DNA from 4 places in the Oceanobacillus sp. FSL K6-0251 genome. Region 4 is predicted to be linked to each of the others. Evidence: riboswitches for the same ligand, from Rfam matches in the RefSeq annotation. Region 4 holds a riboswitch; each other region holds the start of a gene.

What was found. A riboswitch is a leader RNA that binds a small molecule or an ion and turns the genes downstream of it on or off. The one in region 4 is predicted to bind S-adenosylmethionine.
Region 1: it holds a riboswitch for S-adenosylmethionine, as region 4 does, so the genes downstream of both, MKY45_RS21405 (iron-containing alcohol dehydrogenase family protein) here and metK (methionine adenosyltransferase) in region 4, are expected to answer to the same signal.
Region 2: it holds a riboswitch for S-adenosylmethionine, as region 4 does, so the genes downstream of both, MKY45_RS21020 (O-acetylhomoserine aminocarboxypropyltransferase/cysteine synthase family protein) here and metK (methionine adenosyltransferase) in region 4, are expected to answer to the same signal.
Region 3: it holds a riboswitch for S-adenosylmethionine, as region 4 does, so the genes downstream of both, MKY45_RS11210 (carboxymuconolactone decarboxylase family protein) here and metK (methionine adenosyltransferase) in region 4, are expected to answer to the same signal.

The regions. Positions count from the first base shown of each region.
Region 1 is NZ_JBBORS010000001.1:4,385,837-4,390,918, forward strand. Features, by position in the region: gene MKY45_RS21385 (YibE/F family protein) at 1,151-2,263, shown strand; gene MKY45_RS21390 (YibE/F family protein) at 2,260-3,042, shown strand; gene MKY45_RS21395 (YolD-like family protein) at 3,119-3,394, opposite strand; gene MKY45_RS21400 (hypothetical protein) at 3,391-3,606, opposite strand; SAM riboswitch class I at 3,859-3,975, shown strand; gene MKY45_RS21405 (iron-containing alcohol dehydrogenase family protein) at 4,073-5,082, shown strand, end outside.
Region 2 is NZ_JBBORS010000001.1:4,297,723-4,302,804, reverse strand. Features, by position in the region: gene MKY45_RS21020 (O-acetylhomoserine aminocarboxypropyltransferase/cysteine synthase family protein) at 1-1,609, opposite strand, end outside; SAM riboswitch class I at 1,703-1,801, opposite strand; gene rarD (EamA family transporter RarD) at 1,998-2,909, opposite strand; gene megL (methionine gamma-lyase) at 3,159-4,337, shown strand; gene cls (cardiolipin synthase) at 4,524-5,082, shown strand, end outside.
Region 3 is NZ_JBBORS010000001.1:2,223,764-2,228,845, reverse strand. Features, by position in the region: gene MKY45_RS11220 (sodium:solute symporter family protein) at 1-1,227, opposite strand, end outside; gene MKY45_RS11215 (LLM class flavin-dependent oxidoreductase) at 1,276-2,649, opposite strand; gene MKY45_RS11210 (carboxymuconolactone decarboxylase family protein) at 2,695-3,213, opposite strand; SAM riboswitch class I at 3,607-3,717, opposite strand; gene MKY45_RS11205 (acyl-CoA carboxylase subunit beta) at 4,056-5,082, opposite strand, start outside.
Region 4 is NZ_JBBORS010000001.1:3,385,261-3,390,342, reverse strand. Features, by position in the region: gene MKY45_RS16860 (ABC transporter substrate-binding protein) at 1-14, opposite strand, end outside; gene pckA (phosphoenolpyruvate carboxykinase (ATP)) at 214-1,800, opposite strand; SAM riboswitch class I at 1,984-2,089, shown strand; gene metK (methionine adenosyltransferase) at 2,258-3,457, shown strand; gene MKY45_RS16845 (gamma carbonic anhydrase) at 3,512-4,039, opposite strand; gene MKY45_RS16840 (hypothetical protein) at 4,543-4,932, shown strand; gene MKY45_RS16835 (class I SAM-dependent methyltransferase) at 4,941-5,082, opposite strand, start outside.

The sequences.
Region 1 (5,082 bases), 1.0 Mb from region 4:
TCCAAAAAGTTGGACAGGTTGAAATACGCACTCCCTTTTGGTACATACTAAAATAAGAAGGTTATGGGTGACTTTTTGTTTTATTGCAATGTAACTGATTGGGACTGGGACTGCGATTACCAATGTTGTCAGGTTAATGAATTTTCTTAAATACTCAACTTTCGCACCTAAGAATAAGCAAATATTTCTTGCTATTCCAAGATGAACATGTTCTTCATTACCATGCTTGCATTTTGGTGAAATATCCGGCCTTTTTGGAATTGATGATGGTGCATAGCTCCGCTCCGGCCAACCACTTCGCTTTCCATGGGGACGGCTTCAGCTAACTTGAAAAGAAAACCGCTTTTCAAGTGGATCTTCAGCTCGCCCTGTTCCCATAGGAGTCTGCGTGGTTGGCCTGCGCTCTGATAGGATTCTACAGCGAATGAAAGAAATAAGATTTTAATGAGCTGAAGGAAATAGCAACTTTCGTCTGAACAACCCAATCATGACAGCATGAATATGAAATACAGGGAATAGCATTTATGCTCAGAAAGTAATCTTGACGGAACATTTTACCATACAGCATGAAAAAGATGTTCTATCTGATTAAACATCTATTTGGTGAGTTGTTTTTTCACGTATAGAATATCCTACTAGCGGAGGCGGACCGTTTTGACTCCTGAGGGATCAGCACCATCTGAAGATCCACTTTTGCCAAGTGCTCTTCTTGGCAAAAGTTAGCTGAAGAGCGTGCCCCTAGGCAGACTAAGGCCGCAACGTCCTGTTGCAACGTCTGCACTAGTACGTCCTGTACGTCGGAAAGCAAAACGGTCCGCCGCAGCGGTCGCATTAACCTGACATCATTGAGACCTGCGATTACTCGGTCTATTAAAACCGTTGCTGCGATTACTCGCCCCATCGAAGGTCTTTTGTATGATGCCCGCTTCAAGCATAGAGAGAAACTGAAAATTCTAAGCAGGAGAACCAACAGCCAATAACGGCCCGGTTGGTTTAATTAACATTTCGCAGGGAATGAAAAGGCCCCCGCGGAATGAAGCTTCCCTTTATTCCCCGAAATTTTGTGATGTTGTATGTATCTCCTTCTTATTAAAAGTGTTATCATAGTATATGTTTTCGGAAATACGAATAGGACAATCCTATTTTTGGAGTGATTATATTGAAGGCATGGTTAAAAAATCGGACCAGGACCGAATATATTACCGTCTGTCTATTACTAATCGGTTTTATCGCATCGATGATATTTATCAATAACAATTATGATTTATATGATAGAACGATTGTTCACATTACCGATGTTCAAGAAATAAATAGAGAAGATCAGCCAGATGAGCATGGCAATCAAGATGAAAAAGTCACCCAGCATATCGTTGGAGAAGTAAAAAATGGTTCAGATAAAGGAGAAATAACTGAATTTGATAATGAATATGTCCAGTCCCTGGCATTGGACTATGAGTTATCTGCAGGCGATGAAATCTTTCTTGCTCAAGACGGAGAAGCAACAGGGGATATTAAACGGGACAAATATTTCGTGTTTGTCGCATGGATATTCCTGATTATTTTATTAGCAGTCGGAAAATCCAGAGGTGCTCTATCCGCACTGAGTTTGTTTGTCAATGCAGCTATTTTGTCATTTGCATTAGATATTTATATACAGAATCCAAGCATCAGTCTTTCTGTTATTACTGCAATCAGTATTATTATTTTCACCGTTCTCTCCTTATTGATGGCGACAGGATTTAACGAAAAAACCTATACAGCTATTTTAGCTACATTAATAGGGACCGTAATTTCATTGATGATTGCTTATGCAGCACTGCATTTCACTGGCGAACAAGGACTGCGCTATGAAGAAATGGCCTTTTTAACCAGGAACCCGGAAACCATCTTTATGGCAGGGTTACTAATCGGTTCCTTAGGAGCTGTAATGGATGTAGCCATTACATTATCAGCTTCCATGTTTGAAATGTATGAGAAAAATAACCGGATTGATTTAAAAACATTAAAAAAAGCAGGTTACGAAGTCGGGAAAGATATCATGGGCACCATGACCAATATTTTATTTTTTGCCTATGTCAGCGGGTCCCTTCCCATGCTGTTAATCTATTTTAAAAATGCAGCACCGTTCGGCTTTACCATATCAATGAACCTTTCCCTTGAATTAACACGTGCTTTAGTCGGCGGAATTGGGATTGTATTGACCATTCCGATTGCCATCTATATTTCCATTTTCTTTATCCGGAGAAAGCAGGCGAAATTATGAATGTACTTGTATTACTGGCAATCATATTATTTGCATTAATGGCTTGGGTCGGCGGTATGAAGGGCGTACGCTCTTTTATTGCCCTCTTTATCAATTTTATCATTGTGCTTATGGCTGTATTCGTCATGAATGACCCGTCCGGGAATCCAATTATTATTACGCTTATTGCATGTGGTTTCATCAGTGCTGTCAGCTTGTTCTTCATCAACCGGGTAAATAATAAAACGATGCTTGCTTTCTTATCTACGATTGCAACAATGGTTATTTTAATCTTTTTCATTATTATTTTAACCGAACAATCCATGATTTATGGACTTGGGGAAGAAGAATCTGGAGAAATCACAGCTTTCAATGTGCATATTGGATTAAATTTCATTCAAATTGCTACAGCTGTGATTATTATGAGCACGATTGGGGCGATTGTAGATACTGCCATTTCAATCACCTCTCCGATGCGTGAAATCCACGACCAGAATCCGGAAATTTCCAGAAAGAATCTATTCTTCGCCGGCATTCGTATTGGCCGTGATATTCTAGGTACAAGCACAAACACGCTATTCTTCGCCTTTTTCGGAGGGTATATGGGGCTGCTAATCTGGTTTAAGGATTTAGATTACTCTCTTGGCCAAATTATAAATGCCAAAGTGTTCAATGATGAAATGCTTGGAATCCTTATTTCGGGCCTTGGCATCGCTCTGGTTATTCCGATTGCTTCTCTGATGAGTGCATATTATTTGAAGAAGCAGAAAAAGGACATCGCGTTGGATGAGCAGAAATAGGTAAAAGCAGCCTTACGCTGTTTATGTTTAGAAATAAGCCCGAATGATTCCGCTTGGAATACATTCGGGTTTTTATCTACAATATAAAAACGTCCATTACATCATTAAACTTAATGATTGTAAAATCCTTTTGACCCAGCTTATCAACTATAGCTATGTGCTCGTCTTGATAGTTAATGCTGTCTATATATCCTTTTATATGATGAACATGACAATCCTGATAGCATTTCACTTCAATAAGCAAATTATCTTTATGTGCGATAATTAATTGAAAGCAATTCTGCTTCCGTTGCCGCTCATTTAACATTGTTTTTTCTTTCGTATTCCTTTCTTCCTGTACACCAATATTCAAGCCCCGACGCTCCTTTTTACACACCCTATGGATAAAATATTTTCTATCTTAAAGCTGCGCACCTGTTTTTTATAGTAACAATAAGCAAGAATCCTTTTATCATCTATACCTACGACGCGAATAACACGCTGCGTTACATTGTTATGGCGGTCGATATAATAGATCATGATTTTTTCCTTTTTATCCAGAGAATGATGAAGTAATCCAATCATATTTATTCCTCCAAATAAGAACTTTTGTTCTGAACATTTGTTCTTATTATATCAAAAAATAAGAAAGAGTAAACATGAAATAAATGGATGAATGTGTTTTAAAAGAAACGAGCGATAATCCGTTCAAGTATTTGGATTTTGGGACCAAAAATGGTGCTGATTAACATAATTAGCCCGCCAGCTCCCTTGCATCAAGCTATATTTGACTTTTCTCATATTTCATATTAAAATGTATCCACAGTTACATAAGAACTCTTATTGAGAGTGGCGGAGGGACTGGCCCGATGAAGCCCGGCAACCTTTCTAGAACTCGTTCTAAAAAAGGTGCTAAATCCTGCAAAGTGCATAATGTGCTTTGGAAAATAAGAGAGGACGTTTCGTAAATGAACTTATTCAACCTCTCTAGAACAAAATAGAGAGGTTTTTTATGTAGCATTTAAACACATGTAAAAGGGGTTATCTTACCATGCAAACAGTTACTGTAAAGGGATCGCCCAGCCATTATCAAATCGGTGAAGGTTCTCTGGAATACCTGATAGAAAATCTGAATGACTTGCGGGTGAAGCGGATTGCTGTAGTTGCCGGGCGTACTGCTTGGGAAAAAGCAAAACCATATCTTCCTTCTGCATTGCTGGATCAAATAGAGGAAAAAGATATACATACTGCAGATGGGCATTGCACCGTGGAACGAACTGACAGACTGGCCTCGATTTATGAAGAACAGCAAATAGATGCTGTCATCGGCATCGGCGGGGGAACAGCTCTGGATATTGCCAAAGCAGCGGCTGCCAATGCGCAAATAAAAAGTATCTTAATCCCAACGATTGCCGCCACCTGCGCAGCTTGGACGCCATTAAGCGTCTTTTATCAGGAAGATGGTGCTCATTCTCATTACACTGAGTTTCCTGAATCTAATACACTCGTAGTGGTAGAACCAGCAATTATTGCAGAAGCTCCTGTAAAATACTTAAAAGCAGGCATTGGCGATACGTTAGCCAAATTCTATGAAGCTCGCTCTCTAGTTGAAGCCTTCTACCCTGAAGGCACGCTTCCAGTCTGGCTGCAAATATCTCAATTCGCCGCTCGTGCCTGCAAGGATATTTTGCTGGATGACAGTGAAGCAGCAATCCAAGCTTGTGAGAGTAACCAAGTCACTGATGCTCTTATTCGTGTTATCGAAGCAATTATCGCAACAGGCGGTATGGTTGGCGGCTTCGGCGGAAAAGCTGGACGAATTGCAGGTGCGCATTCCATTCATAATGGGTTAACTGCTGCCCCGCAGATTGCCGATTCACTTCACGGGGAAATTGTATCCTACGGCATTTTAGCTCAGCTTGCTATCGAACAGGATAAAAACGAGCTTACGAAGCTATTAGCTTACTATGATACATGGGGCTTCCCGACAAAATTAGCAGACTTCTCCATACATACGGATGATCAGGAGCTGCTGGAAACCATTGCGAAAAAAGTGACACG
Region 2 (5,082 bases), 910 kb from region 4:
TCGAAAGAATAAACACTTCAGATGATACTTCAGGAGCAGAAGCTGTGAATAAAATCGTGCCCTGATAAGCTGCGTTTTCTTCTGGTGTCTGTTTACCTTCCTGCAGCCATATTGCATCAGCTCCTGTTAATATATCTGTTGTCACTTCATCGATATCTGCCGCAGGAATTACCTCATAGCCTAATTTATAGAGAGGAACAATTTCTTCGTCCGCGATGCCGACAGTAATAATCCGCTTTTTGCGGACACCTTCGCTGCGGTCAAATGGGGATTGAAGTAAATTTTGCACTGCTATTTCCTCGGCTGATTTTTGATTGCCCTGTGATTTTCCTGTTGCTTTATCAATGGCCTGATCCAAGTCAGCTACAATATCGTCAAATGACTCTAAACCAATGGATAAACGGACCAATTCTTCCGTTGTACCGCTTTTTGCCAAGTCCTCATCTGTCAATTGCTGATGGGTTGTAGAAGCAGGGTGGATAATAAGCGATTTGGCATCCCCCACATTGGCGACATGAGACCAGAGCTGCACATTATCGATTAGAGTACGGCCTGCTTCTCGTCCGCCTTCAATACCAAATGTAATAACTGACCCAAAACCGCCCTTTAAGTATTTTTTAGCAAGCTGATGGGAGGGATGTGATTCCAGCCCCGGGTAGTTGATCCATTCTACAGCAGGGTGATTTTCCAGGTAAGCTGCTATTTTTTCTGCATTTTCGCTATGCTTCCTGATGCGTAAGTGTAAAGTTTCCAGGCCTTGCAGTAATAAAAAGGCATTTTGCGGACTAAGCGCAGGTCCGATGTCACGTAATAATTGGACGCGCAGCTTGGTAATGAATGCAGCAGGACCTAAATCCGCATATTTTAAGCCATTATAGCTCTCATCCGGCTCGATAAAATCAGGGAATTTATCATTATTCCAATCAAATCTGCCGCTGTCGACAACGACACCGCCGATGGTTGTGCCGTGTCCGCCAATCCATTTCGTGGCGGAGTGAACCACAATATCCGCACCCCAGGTTAACGGCTTGGCAAAATAAGGGGCAAATGTATTATCAATAATTAAAGGAATGCGATGATTATGAGCAATATCAGCCACCGTTTCGACATCAAAAACATATAAACTTGGATTAGTGATGATTTCTCCAAAAATTGCTTTTGTTTTATCTGTAATTGCAGCCTCAATAGCATCCGGGTCAGTTCCATCTACAAATTTTACATTGATTCCATAACGGGGGAGCGTGTTGGCAAATAAGTTATACGTCCCGCCATATAGATTGCTGTCCGCGATAATCTCATCACCGGCACGGGTGATATTTAAAATCGCCATCGTAATAGCTGCCATCCCGGAAGCTAGACCTAAAGCACCGACTCCGTCTTCTAATTGTGCAATCCGCTGCTCAAATGTATCTACCGTCGGATTCATAATTCGAGTATAGATATTACCTGGCTCTGCTAATCCAAATAAGTTTTGTGCATGCTCTGTATCACGAAAAACATAAGAGGTTGTTTGATAGATTGGAACAGCACGTGCTCCGGTTGTCGGGTCTGGAACCTGCCCCCCGTGTAACAAAATCGTTTCGTCTTGCTGTACTGGATAGTTTGACATTGTATTTCCTCCCTTTTTATTGAAAACACTCTTTTACCTGAAAAAAGCTCTCTTCTATAATGAAGAGAGCTCTGATAACTGACTTAGAACCCTCTCTTATCTTTCAGATGATATATCTGTAGGATGGAGCACCTGAATGTTCAAGTTGCCGGGCTTCACAGGGCCTATTCCCTCCGCCGCTCTTCATAAGAGATTCTGCTAAATATTTTGAAATTACTTGCGAGTATATAGTTTTACAGGTTAAAAGTCAAGTGTTTTACTAGGGATTAATAGATGAAATAAAGTGAATCTTCCTTCAGCGGGGATTTCTTTCATCCTTACTGAAGGAATTATCACAAAAGTATGACCTAAAGGCCTTTGGACGAACCGGGCCGTTACTGGCTGAAAACTATGCCTTTCTTCTTTTTCTCCGCGGTGCATCCCGGTAAATACTGGCCATATAGATAATAAGTGCAGCCCAAATCAAAGCAAAGGTAATCATATGATGTACCGTAAAGGTTTCATTATATAGAAATACCCCCAGAAAGAACATAATTGTCGGTGCCACATATTGTAAAAAGCCAACCATTGCCAATGGAATCCGTTTGGCCCCTGCAGCAAACAGCAGTAAAGGTATTGCTGTAACACCCCCCGCGCCTATAAGTAAAAGATTGTCCGATGTAAACAAAGGAGAAAAAGTAAAAGATCCTTCTGACGGAACAAATAGTAAATACAATAGAGCAATCGGAGCCACTACAAGTGTTTCAATAGTAAGTCCATACATTGCATGCAGATGGAGTGTTTTTTTAATCAATCCATAAAAGCCAAAGGTGATGGCCAATAACAGCGAAATCCAAGGGAACACACCATAGCTCAGTGTTAAATAAAGTACGCCGATACCGGCAAGGATGAACGATAAGACCTGTCCTTTCGTTGTCTTTTCTTTCAATACAAATACCGCTAATAAAATGCTGATCAAAGGATTGATATAGTACCCTAAGCTGGCCTGCAGCACATGTCCATGCTGAACCGAAAAAATAAATAGAAACCAGTTAATAGATATAACGATGGAAGCTGTAATGATAGCGATGGTTTTCTTTTTATCTTTTTTCAGCTCGTGGACCGTTTCAATCAGTTCACGCCAATTACCTGTCACCAGTACTAAAAAAATCATGAAAATTAAGCTCCAGACAATCCGGTGGGCTAGTACTTCGCCAGCTGGAACATGTTCAAGAAACTTCCAATAGATTGGAAAGATTCCCCATAATAAATAAGCAGCAAAGGTAATAACCGCTCCCTGTTGTAAAGATTTATCCTCCATTATCCATTCCTGCCTTCTGAAAAAATTAAACTAAAACCAATATTAAAACTTTATGAGGCAGGAAGCAATAACTTTTAAATAATGTATTCCGTAAAACGAAGCTTCATGGAGCGGGAGCTTTGTTTTCTTTGTACGAAATATTAGATATTTTTTTGAGCCGGAAACATTTCCAACAGCACAGGAATACTTTATCATAAAGAGAGAGACTTATCTGAATTATTACCTTTATCAGGATCGGGGAGAATATAAATGAGCAAAAAGTTTAAACATATGGAAACAGCAATGATTCACGAAGGGTACGATTCCAAAGAGCTGCTTGGCAGTTTAACACCGCCCATTTTTCAAACATCTACATTTACCTTTGACACAGCGGAGCAGGGGGAGGCACGTTTTGCCGGAGAGGAAGAAGGACATGTCTATACGCGTGTCAGTAATCCGACCGTGCAAATACTGGAACAAAAGCTGGCCGCATTGGAAAAGGCTGAAAAAGGACTGGCATTTGCCTCGGGGATGGCTGCCATATCTGCCGTTTTGATTGCACTCACCAAAGCAAATGACCATATTATTTGCTCGTCCGGACTATACGGCTGTACCTTTGGACTGTTGTCGATGATGGATAAAAAATATAATATCCAGACAGATTATATAGCTATGACAGATGCGGAAAGTATAGAGGGAAAAATCAGGCCAGAAACAAAGGTATTTTATATTGAGACGCCGATTAACCCGACAATGGAAGTAATTGATTTGAAATTAGTGATTGATATTGCTAAGCGGCATAATATTTTAGTTGTGGTGGATAATACATTTTCTACACCGTACCTGCAGCGTCCGTTGGAATTGGGGGCAGATGTGGTAGTGCATAGCGCGACAAAATATTTAAGCGGTCATGGTGATGTGATTGCGGGCATCGCCGCAGGAAATCACGAATTAATGGAGCAAATCGCAGCAACGACGCAAAAGGATATTGGCGGTGTGCTTTCGCCGTTTGATGCCTGGCTGGTTGTTCGCGGAATGAAGACATTGCCGCTCCGAATGGATAAACATTCGGATAATGCCCTGCAAATTACAGAAAAACTAAAGCAGCATCCAAAGATTAAGCATGTATTTTATCCGGGTGATCTGGATGCGGAAGGCTATTCAATTATGAAAAAACAAATGAAATCTGGCGGAGGCACCTTATCTTTTGAGATAGACGGCGGAAAGAAAGAAGCGCAGACTTTTCTGAATAAACTTCAATTTATAAACATCGCTGTCAGTCTTGGAGATACAGAAACATTGATTCAGCATCCGGCAACCATGACACATGCTGTGATTCCTGATGAACAACGCCGGAAAATGGGAATAACAGACGCTCTGATTCGGTTATCTGTCGGAATAGAGGCATGGCAGGATATTTGGGAGGACTTGGAGCAGGCGCTGACATAATTAAAATAGGGGATTCAGTTATTTGCCGGAAAAAGAACGTTTTATATAGAAGAAATAGCAGATACGCAAGCTATGGGTAAAACGAAACTTCATTAACCCTTTCACGCTGAATGAAGTTTCGTTTTGTGCTATGATAAGAGCAGAATTCCCTTTTTTATTGGAAAAGAAGTGATGGGAGCAGGATATATGGGCGTTTACTCAATCATAATTGGATTAATTTTTGTTATAAATATTGCGTTAGCTATATCCATTATTTTTCTGGAAAGGAAGGATCCGACCTCTTCATGGGCATGGGTAATGGTATTGCTGTTCATCCCTATTTTAGGATTTATTCTTTATTTAATTTTTGGACGGCCCATCAGTAATCGCCGGATATTCAAATGGGATCAGCGGAGCCGGATGGATGTGAAGAAGGCTGTACAAAAACAAATCAATGCCATTGAGGATGACGCTTTCCTGTTAAATCATGACGATTTAAAAAAACATCAGGATTTAGTCTATCTTCATCTCCGTAATGACAATGCTGTTTATACAGATAATAATGGCGTAGATATTTTTACAGATGGACATGAAAAATTTGAGGCTCTTTTAGAAGATATCAATCGGGCAAAGCATCATATTCATGTACAATATTATATTATGCGGAGTGACGGGCTAGGGAGCAGGCTTGCGAATGCATTAATAAGAAAAGCAAAAGAGGGGGTATGCGTCCGGCTTTTGTATGATGATATGGGCTCCAGGTCAC
Region 3 (5,082 bases), 1.2 Mb from region 4:
CATGACATCGCCCATATATGCGGGCGGCCGTAATACAATTAAAAAGGCGATCAGCCCCACCAGTGGAACAGCTAGACGGCTGATTTTGAGCGCAATTTTCTGCGCCTTCTCATTGCTTAGCTTGATAATTTTCTTTTTCACGAGGAATTTCAGGAAAATGTCGTTCGCGAACACCGTAGAAATGGAGACGAATATCCCGTCCGTCGTGGACATGGCTGCAGCAAGAATAACGATTCCAAAAAGAGCTACAAAGATTGCCGGAAAGGCCCAAACTACGTACTCCATCAATGCTAAATCAGCGGCTGCAACATTGTCCCCAAGCGCTGTTCTGCTGTATAACCCTCCAAAAAGAACAAGCAGACAAAAGGCTGCGGTAATAACATAGGTTAGAATCATTTTTCCCAGGTCTCTTTCATGCTTTAAGCCAAGCACTTTATTGAATAAATGAGGTGCAGAAGCAAAGGCCCACTGAATAATAATCGCGCCAGATATTGCTCCAAACGAATAGAAATGGAGCGAATCAGGGTTAAATACGCTTACTAAATTCCCATTCTGCACGCTGAGATTATCTGTAATGCCAGTGAAGGTTGCTGTAACACTTCCTTCCCAGAAAATAATAATTCCGGAAATAAATATAGCTAAGCCTGCAATTGCCATCATAACCGCTTGGACAGCATCTGTATAAATATCAGCAAATGCTCCTCCGGCATAAACATACAGAACAACAATGACTGCGATAAATATCAATCCGCTTGTATAAGACATTCCCAAAAGGTATTCAAAAATTCTTGCTCCTGCTACAAACTGAGCTGCTATATAAAAAATGTTAAAAAGTAAAATCAGCCCAGTTCCCACTCTTAAAATATCACTATTATAGAAGTCACCAAGCCAATCCGGCAGGGAAAGGGACTTTTGTTTTGTATTCAGCTTTCTTACTTTTTTAGCTACCATCAGCACTCCTATTGGCCCGCCGCCAATCATCGCCAAAAACAGCCAGAGGTTAGACAATCCCCAGTCATGAGTCCATCCCGGGTAACCCAGAAAAGTTGCTGCACTTAGATAGGTAGTAGCAAAGGACAGGCCCAGTACATAGGGTCCCAGACTTCCGCCGCCTGTAGCGAAATCACTGATGTTTTTCGTTTTTTTAGCACTTATGTAACCAAGGATCAGCATGACAGCTAGAAATATTGCAAAACCGATCCATGTATAAAGCATAATTGTACTCATCTCTGACCTCCTTGCACATACGAGTAAAACAGGAAATGTACTTCTCCGTTATCTCGGCTGAAAGCTGCCAAGCTTTCGCGCAGGATGATTATCGGGTAAATGGGGTGTTCCATTTCCAAACATATTTTCTCTAAGCGTCTTCCCTTCATATTCAGTCCGGTAAATGCCGCGTTTTTGCAATTCAGGAACAACTAAATCCACAAATTCCCGAAATGTATCCGGAGAATAGGTCTGCGCGATATTGAAACCATCCACGTCACCTTCAAATGCCCATTCTTCCATTCGATCTGCAATTTGTTCAGGTGTTCCGATAAATTTCACCGTACCATTGCCGAGTCCATGATTTTTAACAGCTTCCCGCAGTGTCCATTTCTTATTAGGATCTTTTGTATACATATCCAGATTTCCCTGTACTGCTTCTGTCTGTATATCTTCAATATACTGATCCGGATTATATTTTGAAAAATCGATTCCTGTATGTCCGGAAAGGAGAGACGCAGTTCCTTCGTAGCTGACGTGGTCTGTTAAATCTTCATACTTTGCCAGCGCTTCTTCTTCCGTTGACCCAATGATTGGCAAAATCATAGGAAAAACAAATATATCTTGCCGATTTCTGCCCTGTTCCTCTGTTCGTTTTCGAATATCTGCAACATAGGCCTTTAACGCATCCAAGGAATGATTTTTAGTAAAAACCGCCTCTGCATGTTTCGCTGCAAAATCTCTTCCTTTTGGTGAAGCTCCTGCTTGGAATAAAACAGGCGTACGCTGCGGAGAAGGTTCAACCAAATGCGGACCAGGTACATTGAAAAATTCACCTTCATGATTAATCAAACGAACCTTATCCGGCTGTGCAAATGTATCCTTTGTGCCATCATGAACAACAGCATTGTCATCCCAGCTGTGTTCCCAAAGTTTATAAACGACTTCGAGAAATTCATCTGCACGGTCATAGCGCTGTTCCTTAGGAAGACGGCTGGAAAGGCCAAGATTGACTGCCTCGCTTTCTAAATAAGAAGTCACCACATTCCAGGCAACTCTTCCATTCGTTAAATGATCCAGTGTAGATAGCTGCCTTGCGAGTGCGTATGGTTGTGCATATGTAGCAGAAATTGTTGGCGCAAAGCCGAGATTTTCAGTGACAGCCGCCATAGCAGAAATCGGAATCAATGGATCATGAGCCGGAAGCTGTACAGCATGCCGGACAGCTGCTTCATGACTATTTTCATATACACTGTAGGTTCCAAGCACATCAGCAATAAACATGGCATCAAATTTACCGCGTTCCAGGATTTTTGCTGTTTCTATCCAATATGACAGGTCATTATGTTTTGTCCCCTCGTCCTTTTCATGCTTCCATAATCCTGTCGAGTGAGGGGAAGGTGAATTTTGAATAAATCCATTCAGGTGAATTTGTTTTGTCATCGTTTCGATAAGCTCCTTTTCTCATAAATTTTCATCTTGACCGCTTCAATACGGGCAGCCTGTGGTATGTGCTGATGCCACCGCGATAAGCTCTTTCTCCTTTTCGGTCAATTTGCCTGCTTTGATAGATTTATGATCAAAAGCAGCAAATGCCTTGAATGTATCCGCATCAATGTCACCAAATTCGGTTAATCTATTAAAATAGGATGCTTTGTACAGCTCGTCTTTTTCCTCTTCATCAAACGCATTTAGCGCATTCACACCATGAGCAACCGCTGAACCAGCCTTTAGAGCTGTTGCAACAAAAATGGCCTCTGTTACTTCCTCTTTATCAGCGTTATTTTTTTTAGCATTCCCCACATGTAAATCAATGCAGTACGGGCACCCCGTAATGTGCGCTACGGCTACCGCAATTAATTCCTTTAATTTAACTGATAATTCACCCTCAGCTAATGCTTTATCGTTAAAAGCAAAAAAAGTTTGAAACGCTTCCGGTGCATATTCTTTTAATTCTGTTATCCGGTTAAAATAAGATTTTTGATATAAACTATCTGTTTTAGTCAATGAAATCTCTCCTCATACATTTAAAATTTTGGTTTGTCATACAGTGAAACTTCAATTAGTGAAGGTTTTTCGACGCACAACTCTTTATAATAGGACGGTTAATCGCAAAAGTTCTTCGATGGGACGAGTAATCGCAGTCCCAGTCCCAGTTTCAGCCCTAGGACATCGTGAACCTGGTCTGTTTCCTTTGCCCACTGATTTGTGCTGCGATAAAATCATACAAATTGTAAATCCATCTCGTTAATTTTCTTACAGCCACCATAATAATTAAACTTTACCTATCTAATTACTCGGTTTTAAGCCATGCTTGCCCCTTTGAAATTATTCCCTCCCTACCCTTGTTTAAAAATGAAAAAACCCCTTTTCCAGGAGAAGAGGGTTTCTTTACACACTGCCTCATCTCTCAAGTGAAAACTTGCTGGAATTAGCACCATTTTACTGCGTTTCCAGTAATGGTTGCTGCGGGATTATAGGACCAGTTCCTCCCCCGGCTCTTGATAAGGAATTACATTATTTAGTTTTTTAAGATTTCTTTATATGTTATCGAATTCAAAAAATATGTCAAGTGGAAATTTTAATTTAATGAAGCGTTTCTTGATCAAAATCTATTGATAATATTAGCAGATATCTTTTTGCTGTAAGCGGCGACTGGTTGTTTTATCACATGTAATTATATTTTCCTGCTATAGAGTACGATGCTAAATCGATTGAGCAGCTTTTTTCATCGTGTCCTTAAAATTCATCATTTAGTTTACATAATACAATTATGGTGAATTAATATTCTTTTGTTTTCAGTAAAAACGCTTAGACCACATTCTAGCCTAAGCGTTTCCATTATTTGTTTACACTGGGTAAACCCCATGTTTTCTCTCGGTAAATTGCTTTTTCTTATTCTGATAAATGATGAAACGTCTTGTCAGCTCGCTCCGAAGATGATCTGGATCAATGATATCATCAATAATCATTTCGGAAGCTAAGCGGTAAATATCAATGTTCTCTTTATAGGCGGCCTGCTTTTCTGCGATATATGCCTCCCTTTCTTCTTCTGGAAGCTGAGCGATTTTATTTGCTTCTACTGCATTCACTGCTGCTTCCGGTCCCATAACAGCAATCTGTGCATTTGGAAAGGCTAAACAGCAATCCGGATCGAAAGCCGGCCCTGACATCGCGTATAGACCAGCTCCATAAGCCTTTCGGACAATAACAGAAATTTTAGGTACCGTTACCTCACTCATTGCAAACAGCATTTTGGCTCCATGGCGAATAATTCCCTGCTTCTCCACTCTTGTTCCAATCATAAATCCTGGTACATCCGTTAAGAACAGCAGCGGAATTTCAAACGCATCACATAATTGGATAAATTTTGTTGCTTTATCTGCTGAATCCGTAAAAAGAACGCCTCCTTTTACACGTGGCTGATTAGCAATGATTCCTATACTTTGACCGTTGATACGGGCCAGCCCAGTAATTAATTCTGGAGCAAACCGCTTTTTTATTTCACAAAAACTGCCTTCATCAATTGTACGGTCAATCAGTTCATACATATCAAAAGCAGCATTTTGATTTTCTGGAATAATTTCGCTGATTGGCTTATCAAAGCTTTTTGGTTCTACAGATGCTGCTTTTTTTGGCTTCTCACGAAAATTAGCAGGAAAATACGTTAAGTACTTCTGTGCAAATTGAATCGCTTCTTCTTCGGTATCTACTAAAACATCGCCTACTCCTGAGGTTGTACAGTGCATCTTTGCTCCGCCCATTTCCTCTAAAGAAACCTTTTCGCCAATGACCTTTTCAGCCATTCGCGGTGAACCTAAATACATCGATGCGTTCCCATCAACCATGACAACGATATCACAAAAGGCCGGAATA
Region 4 (5,082 bases):
GCAAGCTTTCTCATTTTCTTCTTCCTTCCTTTCTCAAAAAACTGTTCTTGAATATCTTCTATAAATATATGTTTCGCGGGATGATTGTGTGAACGCCTAGAATTTGGAGATTTTGTGAGGTGAAAAGGAAAGAGCAGCAAGAAAAAAGGGTAAATCCAAATTGGAGTTTACCCTTTTAACGCGTGAATATGCTATTTTGGAGAAGCTGTTTGATTATACTGGACGATACAGCGGACCAGCCTGTTGAATTGTTTCGCTGACTTCCGTGAATTTCTCGAAATTCATATGAAATTTTCCAGCTAATTTTTTAGCTTCCAATTCATAACTTTCCTTATCCGCCCAAGCATTTTTAGGAACAAGCACTTCATCAGGAACACCTGGAATGGATTTTGGAATAGCCAATCCGAAAATTTCATCTGTTGTTGTTTCCGCGTCATTTAACTCGCCGATTAAAGCGGAATGCACCATCGCACGCGTGTAGGATAATTTCATTCTCGTTCCCACACCGAACATGCCGCCGGTCCAGCCAGTATTAATCAGAAATACATTTGCATCAAATTTATCAATTTTTTCTCCGAGCATTTCTGCATAGACAGATGGATTTAATGGTAAAAACGGAGATCCGAAGCATGCTGAGAATGTAGCTACAGGCTTAGTTACACCACGTTCTGTACCAGCCAGTTTGCTCGTGTATCCGCTTAAGAAATGATACATTGCCTGCTCTTTTGTCAATTTACTGATTGGCGGCAAAGTACCGGAAGCATCTGCGGTCAGGAAAATAATTGTATTTGGATGTCCAGCCACACTTGGCTCTAAGCTGTTATCAATATTTTCTAATGGATAAGCTGCCCGTGTATTTTCTGTTAACGAAGTATCATCATAATCCGGGACGCGTGTATCTTCATCCAAGGCGACATTTTCCAGAACAGATCCGTAGCGGATCGCATCAAAGATTTGCGGTTCTTTTTCTGCGGATAAATTAATGCATTTTGCATAGCAGCCGCCTTCAATATTAAAGACACCCTCGTCACTCCAGCCATGCTCATCATCACCGATTAATCTTCTGTCAATGTCAGCTGAAAGTGTGGTCTTTCCAGTTCCGGATAACCCGAAAAATAAAGCAACATCGCCTTCATCTCCAACGTTAGAGGAGCAATGCATGGACAGAACATTTTGCTCAGGGAGCAGGAAATTAGCTACAGAGAAGATAGATTTTTTTATCTCTCCAGCATATTCTGTTCCGCCGATAAGCACAATGCGCTGTTCAAAGGAAATGAGAACAAAAGCCTCGGAGTTTGTACCGTCAACTTCCGGGTCTGCTTTAAAACCGGGAGCGGAGATTACTGTAAAATCAGCTTCATGTAATTGCTCCATGTCTTTTTCAACAGGAATAAATAATTGTCTTGCGAATAAATTATGCCAAGCGTATTCATTGATTACCTGAATAGGCAGTTTGTATTTTTCATCCGCACCCGCATAAGCTTGCAGGTGAAAAATTTCCTCTTGGTTATCTAGATAGGCAATCACTTTGCCCAGCAGCTGATTAAAGACTTCCTCTTCAATAGGCTGATTAACATTTCCCCAGTCTACCTTATCCGCTGACAAAGCATCTTTTACAATAAATTTATCTTTTGGAGAACGTCCCGTGTATTTTCCAGTGGTGGCACGGACCGCGCCAGTAGATGTTAATTTTGCTTCATCACGATGAATAATTTTTTCAATAAGCTGGCCAACAGAATAGTTGCTGTAAATATTAGTTAAAGTGAGCTCCTCCAGTATACTTCTCCGCAATATTTTCATAAAGCAATTATTCACTCCTTAATTAATGGTTTAGAATTGATTTTATCTTGAAATATGTTTATTAGTATAACACATTAAATATAATAGTCCATACTAATTTATGAAAAATTATTTTTTCTGTCACAAATGATAATAAGGTTGACAGGAGAGGCTTGTTTCGTTAATCTAAATATTGAACGGATACTCTTATTTGGAGATGGTGGAGGGACAGTCCCGATGAAGCCCAGCAACCTCACTTGAAGTGAAAGGTGCTAACCTGATGCAAGGATCATTCCTTGAACAATAAGAGCGAAAGGCCAATAAGTTTTCCTTTCCTCATATATTTTGAAGGAGAGGTTTTTTTGTTTTTAGGAGACTTTTTAAATATCCTCTAAAAAATGAAACCACATTGGGTGGAATGATAAATTTATATTGAAATAGAGTTCCGTAACATTATTGGAGAAGGGGAGTTAGCCTTATGGCTGCAAATCGTCGTTTATTTACTTCTGAGTCAGTTACTGAAGGGCATCCGGATAAGATGTCTGACCAAATTTCAGACGCTATTCTGGATGAGATTCTCTCGAAGGATCCGAATGCCAGAGTAGCTTGTGAAACTACGGTTACAACTGGAATTGTTTTAGTTGCCGGAGAGATTTCTACAAGTACATATGTAGATATTCCTGCAATTGTACGTGAAACAGTACAAGGAATTGGCTATACACGGGCAAAATATGGTTTTGATTCAGAAACATGTGCTGTATTGACTGCTATTGATGAGCAGTCTCCTGATATTGCCGGCGGTGTGGATGTTGCGCTGGAAGCAAGACAAGGACAAGAAAGCGAAGAAGAAATCGAGGCAATTGGTGCCGGTGACCAGGGATTAATGTTTGGTTATGCATGTAATGAAACTGAAGAGCTGATGCCTTTACCAATTTCTTTAGCACACCGTTTATCCAAAAGATTAGCAGATGTCCGGAAGGAAGAGATTATCGGCTATCTGCGTCCAGACGGGAAAACACAGGTAACCGTTGAATACGGTGAAGATAACCAGCCGCTGCGTGTAGATACGGTTGTCATTTCCGCGCAGCATCATCCGGATATTACGAATGAACAAATCGAAGCGGATATTATTAAACATGTTGTCGAAGCTGTTGTACCCGGTGAATTACTGGATGAAAAAACAAAGTACTATATTAACCCGACCGGGCGCTTTGTTTTAGGCGGTCCGCAAGGCGATGTCGGCTTGACCGGAAGAAAGATTATTGTAGACACTTATGGAGGCTATGCCAGACATGGCGGCGGCGCTTTTAGCGGTAAAGATGCAACGAAAGTGGATCGTTCTGCTGCATACGCGGCCCGTTATGTTGCTAAAAATATTGTTGCTGCAGGTCTTGCTGATTCTTGTGAGGTTCAGCTGGCTTATGCGATTGGCGTTGCACAGCCCGTTTCTATCTCAATCAATACGTTCGGTACAGGGGAAGTCAGTGAAGAGAGATTAGTGGAAGCAGTCCGGGAGCTTTTTGATTTGCGTCCGGCAGGTATTATCCGCATGCTTGATTTAAGAAGGCCAATCTTTAAAAACACAGCTGCTTACGGCCATTTCGGACGTACAGATATTACATTCCCATGGGAAAAAACAGATAAAGTCGAAGAATTAAAAGCGTTGACTGCAAAATAAAAAAACGTCAGGTGTTTGAAGATGCCTGACGTTTTTCTTTGGAATAGGATGGTTTTACTCATTTCCGCCCATGTTTGTTTCTTTTAAATAATATTGTCCTTTTTCCACATAGGATTTACGGATGCGGTCCATTTCTTGATAGTCTTTATCGGTTAATTCACGAACCACTTTAGCCGGCCTACCCATAGCTAATGTGCGGGGCGGTATTTTTTTGCCCGGCGGCACCAGACTTCCTGCGCCGACAAAAGCATGCTCCCCGATCTCTGCGCCATCTAAAATAATGGACCCCATGCCAATCAGCGCATGATGGCGTATAATTGCTGAATGCAAGGTGACTTGGTGTCCAACAGTGACATCATCTTCAAGAATTAACGGCATATCAGGACTTTGATGCAGCATAGAGAGATCCTGGACATTGGTACGCTTACCTATTTTTGTCGGTGCTACATCACCGCGAATCACCGTATGAAACCAAATACTTGCTTCTTCTTCAATCGTCACGTCTCCGTTGATTACTGCATTTTTGGCAATGAATGCGGCAGAATCAATAGACGGGGTTATTCCTTTATATGATTCAATCATTTGTATTCCTCCAACTCAGTCATATTGATTAAAGTATATCAAAGGAAATATTATCTGGAAAGGCAGTTCTAAATGAGTTGATTTTAGTACTGAATGAAGGAGAAAGACTTGTTATTCCTATCGTAATCTCCTAATTGTAGGCATATATTCTAAGTCATTTGTTTGATGTGGATAATAAGTTTGAATGTAGATTTATTTCTTTTTATCCTCTACAGATACGCATCTTTTTATGGTAGAATAAATAAGCTGGTTACTTAAGGATAGTAATAACATAAAGAGATAAACAGAAATGCTATTCTAAGTAATTTCCACGTTGTTGATTTGACAATGGGAGCAGTAACAGATGTTCCAGTCATAACTGGAATAAGTAATTGTATAAATCTGTTTTAATCTCGCTATGGATAATGGGACATCCATACAAACAGGCGGACTTTTACAGAGAGAGAAAGTTTTGCATGTGGCGCAGAGAACTGATTTATCGTTAAAAATGGGGTTGTACTTTCATGTTGATTCAAATTGTAATAGGGATTTTATTTTTTATCGGTGTCTATATACTGATAAGCGATGAGCAAAAATGGCTGCGTCTGACAACATTTGGTTATTTTATTTTGCTAACTATTATTTTTGCAGCCGGATATATGAATCAGTTGAACAGCCTGCAAGACCCTGAACTGGGTGACCTTTCTGCATTGCGCGACTGGGTTTATCTATTTGGATATTTATATTCTGTCCCGCTCATGGTTGTATCAGCTTATATTTGGATTCCCTATCCCAAAAAATATAAGACACTTCGCTCCCGTGTGCTCATGATTTCATTTATTATATTTATTATCATGACAGCCGGGCACTTCTTAAATTTATTCTTTCGATTACTATTTTTAGGAATTGCATAAGAAACGCTCTATGATGCAGAGCGTTTCTTTTTTTCGATAGCAATTAAAAAAGGTGCTTGATTTTGCTGATTGATAAATTGGTACCTGAGCACTTGATATTCTTTTTGATTTAATTGTGAAGCGTAAGAAAGAACCGCTTCTTTTTCTTCC